Regions from separate parts of the Pantoea sp. C1E2 genome, predicted to be linked through region 1. Evidence: riboswitches for the same ligand, from Rfam matches in the RefSeq annotation. Region 1 holds a riboswitch; each other region holds the start of a gene.
The links. Region 1 has a riboswitch for thiamine pyrophosphate ahead of thiC (phosphomethylpyrimidine synthase ThiC). Riboswitches for the same ligand answer to the same signal wherever they lie in the genome.
Positions count from the first base shown of each region.

Region 1 (4,211 bases):
GGCATCGGCGATATCGGTGCTCCAGTCCAGACCCAGGGCATCACATCCGGTGGCCGCGATAGCTTCCAGCCATTGACCACCGCCTTTGGTGAACAGTGTAATCGGCACGCGGCGACCTTCGTTCTCGTGTAGCACGCTATCAACGATTTTGTGCATGTAGTAGAGCGAGAACTCACGGTAGTCGCGACCTGTCAGCACGCCGCCCCAGGTGTCGAAGACCATAATCGACTGTGCACCCGCTTTAATCTGCGCGTTCAGGTAAAGAATGACGCTGTCAGCCAGCTTATCCAGCAGCTTATGCAGAGTTTGCGGCTCGGCATACATCATCTTTTTGATTTTGGTGAAAGCTTTGCTGCTGCCGCCTTCGACCATGTAGGTCGCCAGCGTCCATGGGCTGCCAGAGAAGCCGATCAGCGGCACTTCGCCTTTCAGGTTATGGCGAATGGTGCGTACCGCATTCATCACATAAGCCAGCTCGTCCTCTGGATCCGGAATCGGCAACTTATCAACATCTGCGCGGCATGTAATAGGATTTGAGAAACGCGGGCCTTCACCCGTTTCAAAGTAGAGCCCCAGTCCCATCGCATCAGGAATTGTCAGGATATCGCTGAAGAGGATCGCTGCATCCAGCGCATAGCGACGCAGCGGCTGCAAGGTGACTTCGCACGCCAGCTCGGCATTCTTACACAGCGACATAAAATCACCGGCTTCAGCACGCGTGGCTTTATACTCCGGCAAATAGCGCCCGGCTTGTCGCATCATCCATACCGGGGTGACATCTACCGGCTGACGTAACAGGGCGCGCAGATAACGATCGTTCTTCAGTTCACTCATAATGGGCTCTCTCATGCTAAGGCCGCCAGTGTAGCATTTTCACGGCGCGCTGGCGCGACACAGGGCAACGGTATCTTCAATCAACCGTCGTGCCACCGTACCCGGCGGCGGGAGTAGCGGCAGATCGTCATAACGATACCAGCCAGCATCCAGCAACTCTTTGCCATCGTGTTGCAAGTCTCCGCCTTCATACTCGGCCATAAATGCCATCATTAAGGAGTGCGGGAAGGGCCACGGCTGCGAGGTGACATAGCGGACATTTTTCACCCGTACGTTGCTCTCTTCCATCACCTCACGCGCCACGGCCTGTTCCAGCGTTTCCCCTACTTCAACAAAGCCAGCCAATACTGTGTAAATGCTGTTGCGATGGCGCGCATGGTTAGCCAGCAGGATCTCATCGCCTCGGCGAATAGCCACGATAATGCACGGCGCGATCTGCGGATAATAGCGCTCGCGGCAATGGTGACACAGGCAGGCAAACTCACGTTTACTGAGGTGCATTTCGTGTCCGCAGTAGCCGCACCAGCGATGGGATCGGTAAAACTCCGCCAGTTGAACACCGCGCCCAACCATCTGGAAAAGCCCAACATCTTCGTCGATTAGCTGGCGAACAGAGCCCATATTATCCGGGCGTGATTCTCGTATCAGCCAGACATTTTCAGCCTGCCACTCACCAATTAATATCGCGGTCTTTCCTGTCAGGCCAAAATCGCCGGATAAGCCATGCGGCAGCTCGCCTTGCGGTAACCAAAGTTTTTGTTCATGGCTGACAATCCACCAGCCAGCGTCTACGCTTGAGATCTCACGTTGCATCTTATTCGTTGTCCTTAGCGTCGAATGGCACGCTGAAATCCTGATGTTAAGTGTGTAATGGATAACTATAACTCACCCGGAGCCCCATATGCTTACCCAGTTAGATGACCTGGCCAGGCGTGTAAGTGGCGGTAATGAATTAGTCGACGCGTGGCTGCGCGCGCGCCGACAGTTGCTTGTCAGCTATTACGCATTAATCGGCATGAAGCCCAATAAAGAGGCGCTCAGTGCGCTGGATGAACAGGCGTTGGATGCATTTTGCCACAGTCTGGTGGATTACCTTTCAACCGGTCATTTCAGTATTTATGAACGTATTATCAGCGAGATGGAAGGAGACAGCCCACTCATTGCGGCGGCACAAATCTATCCGGCTTTGGAAGCGAATACCGATCGCATGATGCAACTGTATGACAGCCATCTACAGCAGGCGATCAATGACGATAACTGTGTTGAATTCCAAAAGGCGTTGTCCGAAGTGGGTGAAGTGCTGGAGTCACGCTTCACGCTGGAAGATAAGCTGGTGCAACTAGCCTGGGATAACCAGCTGGCGCGCCCGCCAGTCGCCAATGAAAGCAATATGGCTCGCCCCGCTTAAACTCGCACTATGTAAAAAACTTGTTATTCCGAAAAAGCCCTCTTATGCTGAATGGGCTTTTTTATTGTCTCTTTAACCAAATGAGAGCCTACGTTTTGCGATTATCGTAAAACATTACCTTGTCGGAGTGCCCTAAGGGGCTGAGACCGTTTATTCGGGATCCGCGGAACCTGATCAGGTTAGTACCTGCGAAGGGAACAAGAGTAGACATTATCAGAACGGTGCATGCTGGCGCCCCGCATCGCCCCTGTTACTCCTTCCGAACTCTGGACAAGCAACTTCCCCTTCATTCAGGAAACTTGCTATGTCTGTTGCTAAAACTTCTCGTCGTGAACAACGCGCACAAGCGCAGGAATTTATCGATTCGCTGCAAGGCACCGCATTCCCCAATTCAAAACGTATCTGGATTACTGGCAGCCGTTCGGATATCCGTGTGCCGATGCGCGAAATTCAGCTCAGCCCGACACACATCGGCGGTAGCAAAGATCACCCTCAGTATGAACAGAATGAACCGGTCCCGGTGTATGACACGGCGGGCGCTTATGGCGATCCCGCAGCCACCATTGATGTTCATCAGGGATTAGCCAGGCTACGTGCTAACTGGATAGCAGAACGCGATGATAGCGAAACCATCCACCAGCTGAGCTCGCATTACACCCAACAGCGCTTAGCCGACGAAGGGCTGGATCACCTGCGTTTCGAGCAGTTGCCGCAGCCGCGTCGTGCCAAAGCCGGCCGCTGCGTCACACAATTGCATTACGCACGCCGGGGCATTATCACGCCGGAGATGGAGTTCATCGCGGTGCGGGAAAATATGGGGCGTGAGCGTATTCGCGGTGAAGTATTGCTACAACAGCATCCAGGACACAGCTTTGGCGCCAATCTGCCAGAAAATATCACCGCCGAATTTGTTCGTCAGGAAGTCGCCAGCGGTCGCGCCATCATCCCCTCCAATATCAACCACCCCGAATCCGAGCCGATGATCATTGGCCGAAATTTCCTGGTGAAGGTGAATGCCAATATCGGTAACTCGGCGGTGAGTTCATCCATTGAGGAGGAAGTTGAGAAGCTGGTGTGGTCAACACGCTGGGGCGCCGATACGGTGATGGACCTCTCCACAGGCCGCTATATCCATGAAACGCGCGAGTGGATTTTACGTAATAGCCCGGTGCCGATTGGCACAGTACCTATTTATCAGGCGCTGGAGAAAGTGAACGGCGTGGCGGAAGACCTTAACTGGGAAATCTTCCGCGATACGTTGCTGGAGCAAGCCGAACAGGGAGTTGATTACTTCACTATTCACGCCGGAGTACTGCTGCGCTATGTGCCGATGACCGCCAAACGCCTGACCGGCATAGTCTCACGCGGTGGGTCGATAATGGCGAAGTGGTGCCTGTCACATCATCAGGAAAGTTTCCTCTACCTCCACTTCCGTGAGATCTGTGAGATCTGCGCCGCTTATGATGTGGCACTCTCACTCGGCGATGGCCTGCGTCCCGGATCGATTCAGGACGCCAATGATGAAGCCCAGTTTGCCGAATTGCACACGCTAGGTGAGCTGACCAAAATTGCCTGGGAATACGATGTTCAAGTAATGATTGAAGGTCCAGGCCATGTGCCGATGCAGATGATTCGCCGCAACATGACCGAACAGCTAGAGCACTGCCACGAAGCGCCGTTCTACACGCTCGGCCCACTCACCACCGACATCGCACCCGGTTACGATCATTTCACCTCCGGCATCGGTGCCGCAATGATTGGTTGGTTTGGCTGCGCCATGCTGTGCTACGTCACTCCGAAAGAGCACCTCGGTTTGCCGAATAAAGAAGATGTGAAGCAGGGACTGATCACCTACAAGATCGCCGCGCATGCCGCCGATCTGGCCAAAGGCCATCCCGGCGCGCAGATCCGCGATAACGCCATGTCGAAAGCGCGCTTCGAATTCCGCTGGGAAGATCAGTTCAATCTG
Region 1 is NZ_JBSZHT010000002.1:530,627-534,837, reverse strand. It holds gene hemE (uroporphyrinogen decarboxylase) at 1-834, opposite strand, end outside; gene nudC (NAD(+) diphosphatase) at 874-1,647, opposite strand; gene rsd (sigma D regulator) at 1,736-2,242, shown strand; TPP riboswitch at 2,356-2,456, shown strand; gene thiC (phosphomethylpyrimidine synthase ThiC) at 2,547-4,211, shown strand, end outside.

Region 2 (4,211 bases), on a different contig from region 1:
TGTTCTCAGGTTCTTCTGCGCCGTCGAAACGGAACGCGCGAATATGCCAGTTAATGAAGTCACAGTTGATGACGCTGCCCAGTGGCGAAGGCTGCAGGCTCAGCAGCACGCTTAACGCCATCTGTGCCTGCATTGCGCCCAGCGTGGCCACCGCCGGCCCCATTACGCCCGCGGTGTTGCAGTTGGCTGCTGAGGTGGGTAAGCGCGGAAACAGCGCCCGATAGCTGGGCGCGATGCCGCAGAAGCCACCGACGTAGCCCTGGCGACCCAACACCGAGGCACTGATCAAGGGAATCTGCGCTGCCAGACAGGCGTCGGAAAGTTGATAGGTCACCGCGAAGTTATCAGCGGCATCGACCACCAGATCGATATCCGTGAGAAGGTGCGGCAGATCGCTGGCGCCAATAGCCCGTGGCACCACCTCTATCTGCACCTCGGGATTACGATGCAACAGCGCCTGTTGCGCCCGTGCTGCCTTGCTGTGACCGATGTCCTGCATCGTAAATAGCGTCTGGCGATGAAGGTTGTGCAGGGCCACTTCATCGTCGTCACACAGGCGGATAAAACCGACGCCTGCGCCAACCAATTGCGGCAACAACGTGGCACCCAATCCGCCCGCCCCCACCACTAATACGCGCGCATCCGTTAGTTTTTGCTGACCTGCTGTGCCGATTTCCGGCAGCATCATCTGCCGTTGATAGCGATCCATGGTGGCTCCTTAACTCAGACTCGCCAGACCAAAGATCGGTGTAGAAGCCGCCGCCATATCGCGCTTCTCCATCAATCCGGCACTGCGTGCGGCCTGTCCCGCTTCTATCGCCAGACGGAAACCGTTCGCCATGCCAACCGGATCGCCGGCTTTCGCCACGGCAGTATTGAGCAGGATGCCATCGAAGCCCATTTCCATCGCCTGCGCGGCCTGCGATGGCGCACCGATACCGGCATCAATAATCAGCGGGATATCGCTGAACCACGCCCGCATCGCGCGCAATCCTTCGATATTGCGCAGACCCTGCCCGGAACCGATGGGTGCGCCCCACGGCATCAGCAGTTCGCAACCGGCTTCCAGCAGCTTCTCACCGACGATCAAATCTTCGGTGGTGTACGGGAAGACCTGAAAACCGTCCGCACACAGGATGCGTGCCGCTTCAACCAGCGCAAAAGGATCCGGCTGGAGCGTGTCGGCATGACCGATTACTTCTAGTTTGATCCACGAGGTATTGAACAGCTCACGTGCCATCTGCGCGGTGGTCACCGCTTCTTTCACCGTGTGACAACCCGCGGTATTCGGCAGCACGCGAATGTCCAGACCGGTCAGCAGTTCGCGAAAAGCCGCACCCGCCGCGCCTTCACGACGCAAACTGACGGTGATGATGTCCGTGCCGGAGGCGGCAATCGCCTGTTGCAGAATCGCCGGTGACGGATAGCCCGCGGTGCCGAGTAGAAAACGTGACTGGGGAGCGAAATCGTAAAACATGGTTCAACCTCCCTGCATCGGGGACAAGACTTCCAGCTGGCAGCCCTCTTCGAGTCGCTGGCTGCTGTACTGACTTTTGGGCACAAAGTTGCCGTTGAAAGCGCTGGCGACGCAGGCGGCATCAATTTGCTGTTCGATCAGCAATTCGCTGAGCGTGCTGGCCTCGGTGCGGATCGCTCGGCCGTTAAGCTGAATGTTCATAGGATTGTTCCCCGAAAAGGCGCTGCATCAACTGTTCTGCCATCATTGGCGCCAGCAGAAAACCGTGGCGATACATGCCATTAAGATAGAAGGTGTCGTTTTGATAGTGGATTTCCGGCAGGTTGGCCGGATAGGCAGGACGTAAACCGCTGCCGCTTTCCACCACGCGGGCTTCGGCAAGGGCAGGATGGATGGCGTAAGCCGCGCTGAGCAGTTCCATCATGGCGCGCGCGCTAATCGGGCTGGCATCGTCACTTTCCACCATGGTGGCACCGAGCATGAAATGGCCGTTACGGCGCGGCACCAGATAGCACGGAAAGCGCGGATGCAGCAGGCGAATTGGACGCGAGAACTGCACCTCATCGCTGTGCAGAATCACCATTTCACCACGCACCGCCCGCAGACGCGGAAGATCGGTTTTGGCATGCATGCCACGGCAATCAATCACCCGCCCCGAAGGTTGTTTTGCATCAAAACGCACGCCGCGCTGTAACAGCTTTTCGCGCATTTCGGTGAGCGCCAGGCGCGGGTCAAGATGTGCTTCCCCGGCAAAAAACAGGCCGCGCGCAAAACGCCCGGCCAGCAACGGTTCAATGTCACCGGGATCGACCCATTGGTGCTGTTCGGTCATGCGTGCGAAGCGAGTCAGTTCCTGGCTGTCGCGCGGTGGCGCCACCACCAGCGTTCCCTGATGCGCCACGCTGCTGACGCGCTGTTGCCACCAACCAGCGGCGTGTTGCCCGAGAGAGATCACTTCCTGGGGTGCACTTTCAGATTCGCACCAGGGTGCGAGCATGCCGCCAGCAAACCAGGAGGCGGGCTGGCGGGAATCGTCGCCAATGACGTCGACGTCTTCGCCGCGTTCAGCCAGCAGCGTTGCCACGCAGAGGCCTGCCACGCCGCAGCCTAATACTGTCCAGCGACTCACAGCAGGTTATCCAGGATATAAAGGGAATTCACATCGGCCTCTCAGTGTTGACTGAGACCCGCAGATACAGGAGGAGGGAAAGGGCGCGAGCGATCCTCTGCGCCAGACAACACCGGAGCGGTGCTGTCAGTCTTCCTACGCCAGTATCAACTGGGTCAGGTTCAAAGGGTCGCTAAGCCGCGCATTGCGCTTTTAGCCTCTCAGTCTCTTTGGCGAGACTCCCCCGACGCGTCTATTTGTATTGCAGGTGCAGGTCGCCGTCAAGCACGGATTGCCGAAGACAGCCGTCACGTCATCGCATAGCATTTATCGCTACGTGCACGTTCTGGATCGAAAACGTAACATATGGTATACAAAGGCATTATTGCTACTTTTCAAGCGCAAAGAAATTACAGGTGATGTTGGACTCATTATGAAAAATATTAGAATTGCCTTTATTAAAGCCGGTTGGCACAAAGAGATCGTGCACAATGCTTTGGTGGGTTTTGAGCAAGAATTAAAAGCACAGAATGTTGAAGCGGAATTAAAAGTGCTGGAAGTGCCGGGCGCATTTGAAATGCCGCTGCTGGCAAAACGCCTAGCGGAAACCGGCAAATACGACGCGATCGTTGCGGCTGCGCTGGTGGTGGATGGCGGTATCTATCGCCACGATTTCGTTGCTGCAGCAGTCGTTGATGGCCTGATGAACGTTCAGCTGACCACCAATGTTCCGGTGTTCTCCGTTTCGCTGACGCCACACAATTTCCAGCCGGTCGATGTGCTGGAAAACTTCTATACCGAACACTTTATTAAGAAAGGCAAAGAAGCCGCGCGTGCTGCGCTGGCCATTCATAATTTGTCGATCGATTAATTCTCTCTCAGGAACACTTCATTATTCGCAGTGAAGTGTTCTTGCTCTCAATAATACCTCCCTGCCCTTAAGAACAATATGTTCTACGCTATTTCGAAAATCGCATAAGCCACTTTCACTGCTCTCCTCTGCAACTTCAACTTACGTAAATTTTTGTCGTAAACAGCAAAAGGTGTACAAAAACACTTCACATTCATAGCATTCACTATAATGTATAGCACAGGCTATACTTCTCAGGGGATGACTATGTTGACCAGGCACGTTGTATCGGTTGTGATGCTTACGCTCGCGATGAGCACTTCGGCATTTGCTGCCGACAAACTCAAAGTGGTCACCACTTTCACGGTGATCGCAGACATGGCAAAAAACGTCGCGGGTGATGCCGCCGAAGTGACGTCTATTACCAAGCCCGGCGCAGAGATCCACGAATACCAACCTACCCCAGGCGATATCCGTCGCGCACAGGGCGCCGATCTGATCCTGGTAAACGGTTTTAATCTGGAGCAGTGGTTTAGCCGCTTTTACCAGCGCTTGAAAGGCGTGCCTGAAGTCACGGTGACCGAAGGCATTGAACCCTTAGGCATCACCGAAGGCCCTTACAACGGTAAACCCAACCCGCATGCCTGGATGTCACCAGACAATGCGCTGATTTACGTCGATAACATCCGCAAAGCACTGCAAAAATACGATCCCGCCAATGCCGCCGTTTACCAGGCCAATGCCGATCGCTATAAAGCGCAAATCCAGCAGACTCT
Region 2 is NZ_JBSZHT010000004.1:427,732-431,942, forward strand. It holds gene ACXI0A_RS23505 (ThiF family adenylyltransferase) at 1-709, opposite strand, end outside; gene ACXI0A_RS23510 (thiazole synthase) at 719-1,477, opposite strand; gene thiS (sulfur carrier protein ThiS) at 1,481-1,678, opposite strand; gene ACXI0A_RS23520 (FAD-dependent oxidoreductase) at 1,662-2,606, opposite strand; TPP riboswitch at 2,722-2,841, opposite strand; gene ACXI0A_RS23525 (6,7-dimethyl-8-ribityllumazine synthase) at 3,019-3,456, shown strand; gene ACXI0A_RS23530 (metal ABC transporter solute-binding protein, Zn/Mn family) at 3,733-4,211, shown strand, end outside.
Region 2: linked by a shared signal. The riboswitch ahead of ACXI0A_RS23520 (FAD-dependent oxidoreductase) and the one ahead of thiC (phosphomethylpyrimidine synthase ThiC) in region 1 are both predicted to bind thiamine pyrophosphate.

Region 3 (4,211 bases), 470 kb from region 1:
TGAGCACCGCCATCAGGCAGCAAAACAGGATCAAATTGCGACGATCGCCACGATTGTCCGAACGCTTTGCCATCAGCAAACTGATCACAATCCCGGCGATGGCGTTGATAGTAAAGAACAGGCCGACCCAAAATGGTCGCACCTGCACTTCGCGTGTCAAAAACAGACTGAGCGTGGGTGCCTGCAACGCACCAGCGACACCGGTCATAAACGACACGGCCATAAAAGAGAGATAAACCGGATTAATACGACGCTGGCGCGTTAACAGCGATTTCATGCAGAAATCCCTTTGCGGAGAAATGGGGCTAAGACAAAGAGGGTAGAAGATTTCACAGCAAAACGAAAAAAGCCAGCAGAGAAAACGCTGCTGGCGGTGAAATGCACCCTACTCAGAAAAGGCTCCACGTCGGCGGAACCGCTGGCAGAGCGCCATTCATTGCTGAATGCCTCCCGCTCTTCCATTGCCTGGCAGTATGCCTCTAATATGGGGCAGGAAAAACTGAGCGATTCTGAGAAGGAGTTCCCCTTTTATGTCCTCTGCGCGACTGCAACAGCAGTTCATCCGCCTGTGGCAAAGCTGCCAGGGGCTGGATCAGGAAACCACATTAAGCGAGCTGGCCGAACGACTGCACTGTTCACGACGCCATATGCGCAATCTGTTGAATGCCATGCAGGATGCAGGCTGGCTGATTTGGCAGGCGGAAGCCGGACGTGGCAAACGTTCGGCCCTGAGCTTCAATTACACCGGCCTGGCACTCCAGCAGCAGCGCGCCGAGGACTTGCTGGATCAGGATCGCATCGAGCAGCTGGTACAACTGGTTGGCGATAAGGATCAGGTTCGCCAGATGATCGCTGCCCACCTCGGGCGCAGTTTCCGTCAGGGCAAGCACATCCTGCGCGTGCTCTATTACCGCCCGCTGCCGAATCTGTTGCCCGGTTCCCCCTTGCGCCGTTCTGAAACTCATCTGGCGCGACAAATCTTTAACGGCCTGACGCGGATAAATGAGGAAAAGGGGGAAATCGAAGCGGATATCGCCCATCACTGGCAGCAAACCTCCCCACTCCACTGGCGCTTCTTTTTACGCCCCGCGATTCGCTTCCACCACGGACGTGAACTGGAGATGGAAGATGTTATCGCCTCGCTGGATCGCGTACGTAGTCAGCCGCTGTTCTCGCATATCGACAAACTTCACTCTCCTGCACCCTGGACGCTGGATATTCATCTGACGCAGCCCGATAGCTGGCTGCCTTGGCTGCTGGCCAGCGTCAGCGCGATGATCCTGCCGCGCGAATGGCCGACGCTGCGACATTTTGCCCGTCAGCCCATCGGCACCGGTCCGTACAGCGTGGTACGCAACCAGCAGACGCAGCTGAAAATCGCCGCCTTTGATGACTATTTTGGCTATCGAGCGCTGATTGATGATGTGTCGATTTGGGTGCTGCCGGAAATCAGTGATGAGCTGGTGTACGCGGGCGTAAAGCTGCAGGGCGAGACCGCCGATGAGAAATCCGAAGAGAGTCGTCTGGAAGAAGGCTGCTATTTCCTGCTGTTCGACCAGCGCTCTGAGCGCGGCAAGGAGCCAAATTTTCGCCGCTGGGTGAGCTATCTGTTCAATCCGATTGCCCTGCTTAATCATGCGGGCGTCGGCTATCAGCGCTACTGGTTCCCGGCATACGGATTCTTACCGCGCTGGCACCATCGCCGCGATCTCACTCCAGCTGAAAAGCCTGATGGATTAACCCAACTGACTATCAGCTGGTACAGCCATCATGTTGAGCATGAAGGGATTGCCAACGCCCTGCGCCCACAGCTGGCCGAACAGGGTGTCGAACTGATCACGCGCGAGTTGAGCTACGAAGAGTGGTTTGAAGGTGCAGGAGAAAGTGATATCTGGCTCGGCAGTGTGAACTTCACTCTCCCGCTCGAATACGCACTGTTTGCCCAGCTCTACGAGCTGCCGCTAATGCACCACTGCGTGCCGATTGACTGGCACGCCGATGCCCAGCAATGGCGACAGAAAACCTTGCCGCTAGCCGAATGGAGCAAGCAGTTGGTCAACAGCGACTTTGTTCATCCGCTTTTCCATCACTGGTTACTGCTGGAAGGCCAGCGCAGCATGCGTGGCGTGCGGCTCAATACGCTGGGTTGGTTTGACTTCAAATCGGCCTGGTTTGCGCCTCCTGAGTTGTGATGCTTTCGCACTGTCACAGAAGTGTCTAAAATAGACCGTTCTCAACGGGGTGCCCTGCGTTTTGGGCTGAGATAAACCCGTCGAACCTGATCCGGCTCATACCGGCGTAGGGATTTGAGATGCCCGCTAACTCAGATCCTTTGCGACTCAACTTTATTTTCTCCTCAAGGAGCGCAAAGTGTTAAACAAAGTTCTGCCCGTATTGCTGTTGGTCTCCGCTCCGGTTTTCGCCGCTAAACCTGTCCTGACCGTTTACACCTATGACTCTTTCTCTGCAGAGTGGGGCCCGGGTCCCGCCGTCAAAAAAGCCTTTGAAGCCGAGTGCGGCTGCGAACTGAAGTATGTGGCGCTGGAAGATGGTGTGTCATTGCTCAACCGCGTGCGTATGGAAGGCAAGAACAGCAAAGCCGATGTGGTGCTGGGCCTTGATAACAACCTGGTGCAAGCCGCCGAGAAAACCGGCCTATTTGCGAAAAGTGCAGTCGACACCAGTAAATTGCAACTGCCCGATGACTGGCATAACGACACCTTCGTTCCGTTCGATTACGGCTACTTCGCCTTCGTCTACGATAAAAATAAGCTGAAGAACCCACCGAAAAGCCTGAAAGAACTGGTCGAAAGCCCGGAAAAGTGGCGTGTAATTTATGAAGATCCACGCACCAGCACGCCGGGGCTCGGCCTGCTGCTGTGGATGCAGAAAGTGTATGGCGAGAAAGCGCCTGGCGCCTGGCAGAAGCTGGCGCAGAAGACCGTCACCGTAACGAAAGGCTGGAGCGAAGCCTATGGCCTGTTCCTGAAAGGCGAAGGCGATCTGGTGCTGAGTTACACCACCTCTCCGGCTTATCACATCATTGAAGAGAAGAAAGACAACTACGCCGCTGCGCCGTTCAGTGAAGGTCACTACCTGCAGGTGGAAGTGGCCGCACAGCTCGCCAGCAGCAAGCAGCCCAAGCTCGCACAGCAGTTTATGCAATTCATGGTGTCGCCTGCCTTCCAGCAGACCATTCCAACCGGCAACTGGATGTATCCGGTAATCAAAAGCGATTTGCCTGCGGGTTATCAGTCACTCACCGTGCCGGCGAATGCACTGCAATACAGCTCAGCCGAAGTGGCCGATCATCGCGCTGACTGGATTCGCACCTGGCAGCAAGCTGTTAGCCGTTAATGCCAGCCTGGTTAATTCCTGGAAGTGTCGTTGCGCTGCTATTGTGCGCAGTGGCACTGCTGGCGTTTGGTGCCTTAGTGGTGGTGGCGCCGGTCACTGACTGGCGCGCCCTGCTGTCAGACAGTTACCTCCACCACGTGCTGGCCTTCTCGTTTGAGCAGGCAATGTTGTCTGCACTGCTCTCGGTGCTGCCGTCGATTCTGCTGGCGCGTGCGCTGTATCGTCGCCGCTTTCCGGGACGTACGCTGTTGCTGCGTCTTTGCGCCATGACGCTGGTATTGCCAGTTTTAGTGGCGGTGTTTGGCTTGCTCAGCGTCTATGGTCGCAGTGGCTGGCTGGCGCAACTCTGTAACCTGCTTGGTATTGATTACACCTTCTCGCCCTATGGCTTGCAGGGCATTTTACTGGCGCACGTCTTCTTTAACCTGCCCCTCGCCACTCGCATGCTGCTGCAGGCGCTGGAAAGCATTCCCGGGGAACAGCGCCAGCTAGCCGCCCAGCTGGGTCTGCGCGGCTGGAACCTGTTTCGTTTAGTCGAATGGCCCTGGCTGCGACGCCAGATTCTGCCCACCGCAGCACTGATCTTTATGCTGTGCTTCGCCAGCTTCGCCACGGTGCTGGCTCTGGGCGGTGGACCGCGCGCCACCACGCTGGAACTGGCCATCTACCAGGCGCTGAGTTTTGATTACGATCCCAGCCGTGCAGCATTGCTGGCACTGTTGCAGCTCGGATGCTGTTTGCTGCTGGTGCTGCTCAGCCAACGCTTCAGTAAAGCCATTCCCACTGGCAGCCAAAATATTCGTGGCTGGCGTGATCCGCAGGATTCCTGGCACGCCCGACTCGGCGACACGCTG
Region 3 is NZ_JBSZHT010000002.1:996,830-1,001,040, reverse strand. It holds gene ACXI0A_RS04790 (MFS transporter) at 1-277, opposite strand, end outside; gene sgrR (HTH-type transcriptional regulator SgrR) at 531-2,192, shown strand; TPP riboswitch at 2,228-2,323, shown strand; gene thiB (thiamine ABC transporter substrate binding subunit) at 2,371-3,357, shown strand; gene thiP (thiamine/thiamine pyrophosphate ABC transporter permease ThiP) at 3,357-4,211, shown strand, end outside.
Region 3: linked by a shared signal. The riboswitch ahead of thiB (thiamine ABC transporter substrate binding subunit) and the one ahead of thiC (phosphomethylpyrimidine synthase ThiC) in region 1 are both predicted to bind thiamine pyrophosphate.

Region 4 (4,211 bases), 2.6 Mb from region 1:
ACGCGCTCATCGGTATGACCGAATTTCACCGCTTTATAACCGCCGTTGTTCTCGGCCATCTTCTGCTTCACGATGTCTGCGCCAATGGTGGCTGCCAGATGGTTGGCCTGACCGGTTAAATCGGCGCTGGCATGATAATCCACGCCGTCTTTCTTGAAGCCATCATTGCGCAGATAAGCCCACAGCACAGTCACCATGCCCAGTTCATGGGCACGCTCAAAGGCCGATGAGATCTCTTCAATCTGACGACGTGACTGCTCTGAACCGAAGTAAATCGTCGCGCCCACCGCTACTGCACCCAGATTGAATGCCTGTTCGACGCTGGCGTACAAGGTTTGATCGTACTGAGTGGGATAGCTCAGCGTTTCGTTGTGGTTCAGTTTGACCATAAACGGAATACGGTGCGCATAGCGGCGCGAGACCGAGGCCAGCACGCCATAGGTGGATGCCACGCAGTTACAGCCGGCTTCAATCGCCAGCTCAACGATGTTCTTCGGATCGAAGTAAGCCGGGTTGGCGGCAAAGGAGGCGCCCGCGGAGTGCTCAACGCCCTGATCGACCGGCAGGATTGACAGATAGCCGGTGCCCGCCAGGCGGCCAGTGTTATACAGGGTTTGCATATTACGCAGTACGGCAGGAGAACGATTGTTATCGATCATTACGCGATCGACGAAATCCGCGCCCGGTAAATAAAGGCTGTCCGCTGGAATGGTCATGCAGCGATGTTGAAGAAGAGAATCCGCTTCTTTGCCCAATAACTGTACGATGTCCGTCATGTTGGCTCCTGAATAAATGGCTGGAATGGAACCGGCAATGGCCGATTCGCCCCCAACAGCCTGGACCGAAATGCGCCAGGCTGGCAAATTGCTGACACCATTTTTCAGACGGATACGCAGTAAAAAAATTCTGCCACCTTGCTATGAGCCGCCTTCAGTTTGAGTCCTGTAACGCGGAGGCACGCCTTAATGTCGGTTTTGCCTTACCACCATTGATGGAAATGGTGCACTGGCCCGATGCCTTTACCCACTTCCAGCGAGTCCGCGTGTAGCAAGGCCTGCTGCAGCCAGGCTTTGGCCTCTGTGACTGTGTCAGCCCAGTTATCATGACGCGGGCGCAGTGCAGCCAGCGCAGCTGACAGCGAGCAGCCGGTGCCATGGGTATGGCGCGTATTGATGCGCGGTGCGGTGAAGCGCTGACGCCCTGCACGTGTAATCAGCCAATCCGGGCTTTCGGCATCACTAAGATGGCCACCCTTCATCAGTACCGCTTCACAACCGAGATCCAACAGCGCATCGCCCTGCATCAACATGGTTTTCTCATCCTGCGCCATATCGCGTCCCAGCAATGTTGCCGCTTCGGGCAGATTGGGCGTGATCAGTGACACCTGCGGCAGCAGCAGTTCTCGCACGCTGGCCACCGCATCGGGCGACAGCAGCGGGTCGCCGCTTTTGGCAATCATCACCGTATCCAGCACCACAAACGGCAGGCTGGCGCGTTTCAGCCGCTCGGCCACCACTTCGACAATCGCGGTTTCCGACAGCATGCCAATTTTGGCGGCATCGATACGCACATCGTCCAATACCGAATCCAGCTGCGCGCCGACGAAGTCCGGTTCAATGCGATACACCGACTGCACGCCGCAGGTATTTTGCGCCACCAGCGCGGTGATCACGCTGGTGCCATAAGCGCCCAGTGCGGAGAAAGCTTTGAGATCCGCCTGAATGCCCGCGCCGCCGCTCGGGTCAGTACCAGCAATAGTTAACGCGTTGATGCGTTTCATACGACAACCTCCAGCGTCCATAATTTGTCGAGGAATGCCGCGACAAAACTGCCCGGTCCTTCAACGGCGCGCGCCGCCTGCTCACCCGCCATTGACATCACGCGACAAGCCGCCGCGACATGCTGCAAGCGATCGCCCGGCAAACTGCTGAGCGCCGCCACCACGGCGGAAAGCGCACAGCCGGTGCCGACCACCCGCGTCATCAGCGGGCTGCCGCCTGGAATGGCCAGCGTGCGTTTACCATCGGTGACGTAATCGACTTCACCAGTGACTGCCACCAGCGTGTGGTAATCCTGCGCCAACTGCTGCGCCGCGCTCAGTGCGGCATCGGCCTGATGCACGCTGTCCACGCCGCGTCCGCCCGCAGCCTGATTAGCCAGCGCGAGGATTTCCGAGGCGTTGCCACGAATCGCGGCGGGATGCAGGCTCAACAGCTGCTGGCAGAATTTGGTGCGGAATGAGAGTGCACCAACGGCCACCGGATCGAGCGTCCAGGGCATGCCCGCCTTTTGTGCAGCCTGCACCGCCGTCAGCATCGCATCGCGACGATCGCGGGTTAAGGTGCCGACGTTGATCAACAGCGCATCGGCAAAACCGGCAAACTGCGCAGCTTCTTCGGCATCGATCACCATCGCGGGAGAGGCCTGTAAAGCCAGCAGCACATTGGCGGTAAAGGTTTGCACCACGTCATTGGTCATGCAGTGCACCAGCGGAGACTGCTGCCGTAGCAGTTGCAGGGATTGCGCGAGTTGCGCGGGGGAAAGAAGGTCAGGCTGTGTCATAAAACTCCCAACCGGCGATCAAGAAGGCGAATGCGGTCAGGCATCTGACTTCCCTACGCTGGCATTATCCAGATCAGGTCAGCGGGTGTATCTCAGCCCTGCTTTACAGGGGCACCCCGAGTCATGGCATGGTAAACATGCCGCACACAGAATAAGGCGCGTAAGGGGAATTGTAAATCGTGGTGGTGTGCAGGGCGCGCAAAATGGCACTAAATCAAATGAGTGAAAATAATTTGATATCGTGAATTTAAAAAGGCCTGCCTCGATCAATTTTTATTAATATTCAACCTGCGACTGAATCTGCCAAATTTATTCTGATCATTGAAAAATCGACTAATAAACACGCGCATAAGCATTCATTGATGCACATCAACGCCCCACCCGGCGTGGCAAGGCCTAATCCCCCTCCGGACTTGAAGAGAGTCACTGCCAATCCAATTCCGGAATCGATAATGATCTCAAAATTATTCAGCTTTATTCCGCACGCCCATAAATGGCACGACATTCGTATTTCACGTAAAGGCGCAATTTGCCCTTCCGGCCGCCATTATTTTTCTACCTATGTTGAAGCCCAATGCAAAGGTTGCGGCGAGCATTTGCATAAAATTTATTATCGCGACATTAGCGATGCGGAAGCACGCCGTTGGTTAGGATGAATAACAGGCAAAAAAAAGCCCCGCAACATCCGTTGCAGGGCCTTGGTGTGGCTATAGCAGGAACTTATTCAGCAGGCTGCGTACGGATCAGGTAATCGAACGCGCTGAGTGAGGCTTTCGCGCCTTCGCCGCTGGCGATGATGATCTGCTTGTACGGCACCGTGGTGCAGTCACCCGCCGCGAACACGCCTTTCAGGCTGGTTTCGCATTTGGCGTCGATGATGATCTCGCCCATCTTGTTACGTTCTACCGCGCCTTCAAGGAAGGTGGTGTTCGGCAACAGACCAATCTGCACGAAGATACCGCTCAGCGCGATCTCGTAGCTGGTCTGGTTGTTACGATCGATATAAGCCAGACCGGTGACTTTGCTGCCGTCGCCTTTCACTTCGGTGGTCTGCGCATTAAGAATCACATCCACGTTTTTCAGGCTACGCAGTTTGTCCTGCAGCACTTTGTCAGCGCGCATTTCGCTGGCGAATTCCAGCAGTGTCACGTGCTCAACCAGACCTGCGAGGTCGATAGCCGCTTCAACGCCGGAGTTACCGCCGCCGATCACCGCCGTGCGCTTGCCTTTGAACAGCGGGCCGTCGCAGTGTGGGCAGTAGGTCACGCCTTTGGTGCGATACTGCTCTTCACCCGGCACGCCCATGTTGCGCCAGCGTGCGCCGGTGGCAATGATGATGCTGCGTGATTTCAGCACCGCGCCAGACGCGGTTTCAATCGCGTGCAGACCGCCCTCTTTCGCAGCTGGGATCAGCTTGATGGCGCTCTGAGTGTCGATAACGTCAACATCGTAATCATCGACGTGGGCACGCAGTGAACCGGCCAGCTTAGCGCCTTCGGTTTTCTGTACTGAGATGTAGTTTTCGATGTCCACGGTGTCGAGCACCTGGCCACCAAAACGCTCGCCCATCAGGCCAGTGCGGATACCTTTACGTGCAGAGTAAATCGCTGCCGCTGCGCCCGCTGGGCCGCTGCCGACGATCAGCACTT
Region 4 is NZ_JBSZHT010000002.1:3,094,424-3,098,634, forward strand. It holds gene fbaB (class I fructose-bisphosphate aldolase) at 1-776, opposite strand, end outside; gene thiD (bifunctional hydroxymethylpyrimidine kinase/phosphomethylpyrimidine kinase) at 980-1,780, opposite strand; gene thiM (hydroxyethylthiazole kinase) at 1,777-2,562, opposite strand; TPP riboswitch at 2,596-2,691, opposite strand; gene ACXI0A_RS14860 (hypothetical protein) at 3,015-3,218, shown strand; gene ahpF (alkyl hydroperoxide reductase subunit F) at 3,283-4,211, opposite strand, start outside.
Region 4: linked by a shared signal. The riboswitch ahead of thiM (hydroxyethylthiazole kinase) and the one ahead of thiC (phosphomethylpyrimidine synthase ThiC) in region 1 are both predicted to bind thiamine pyrophosphate.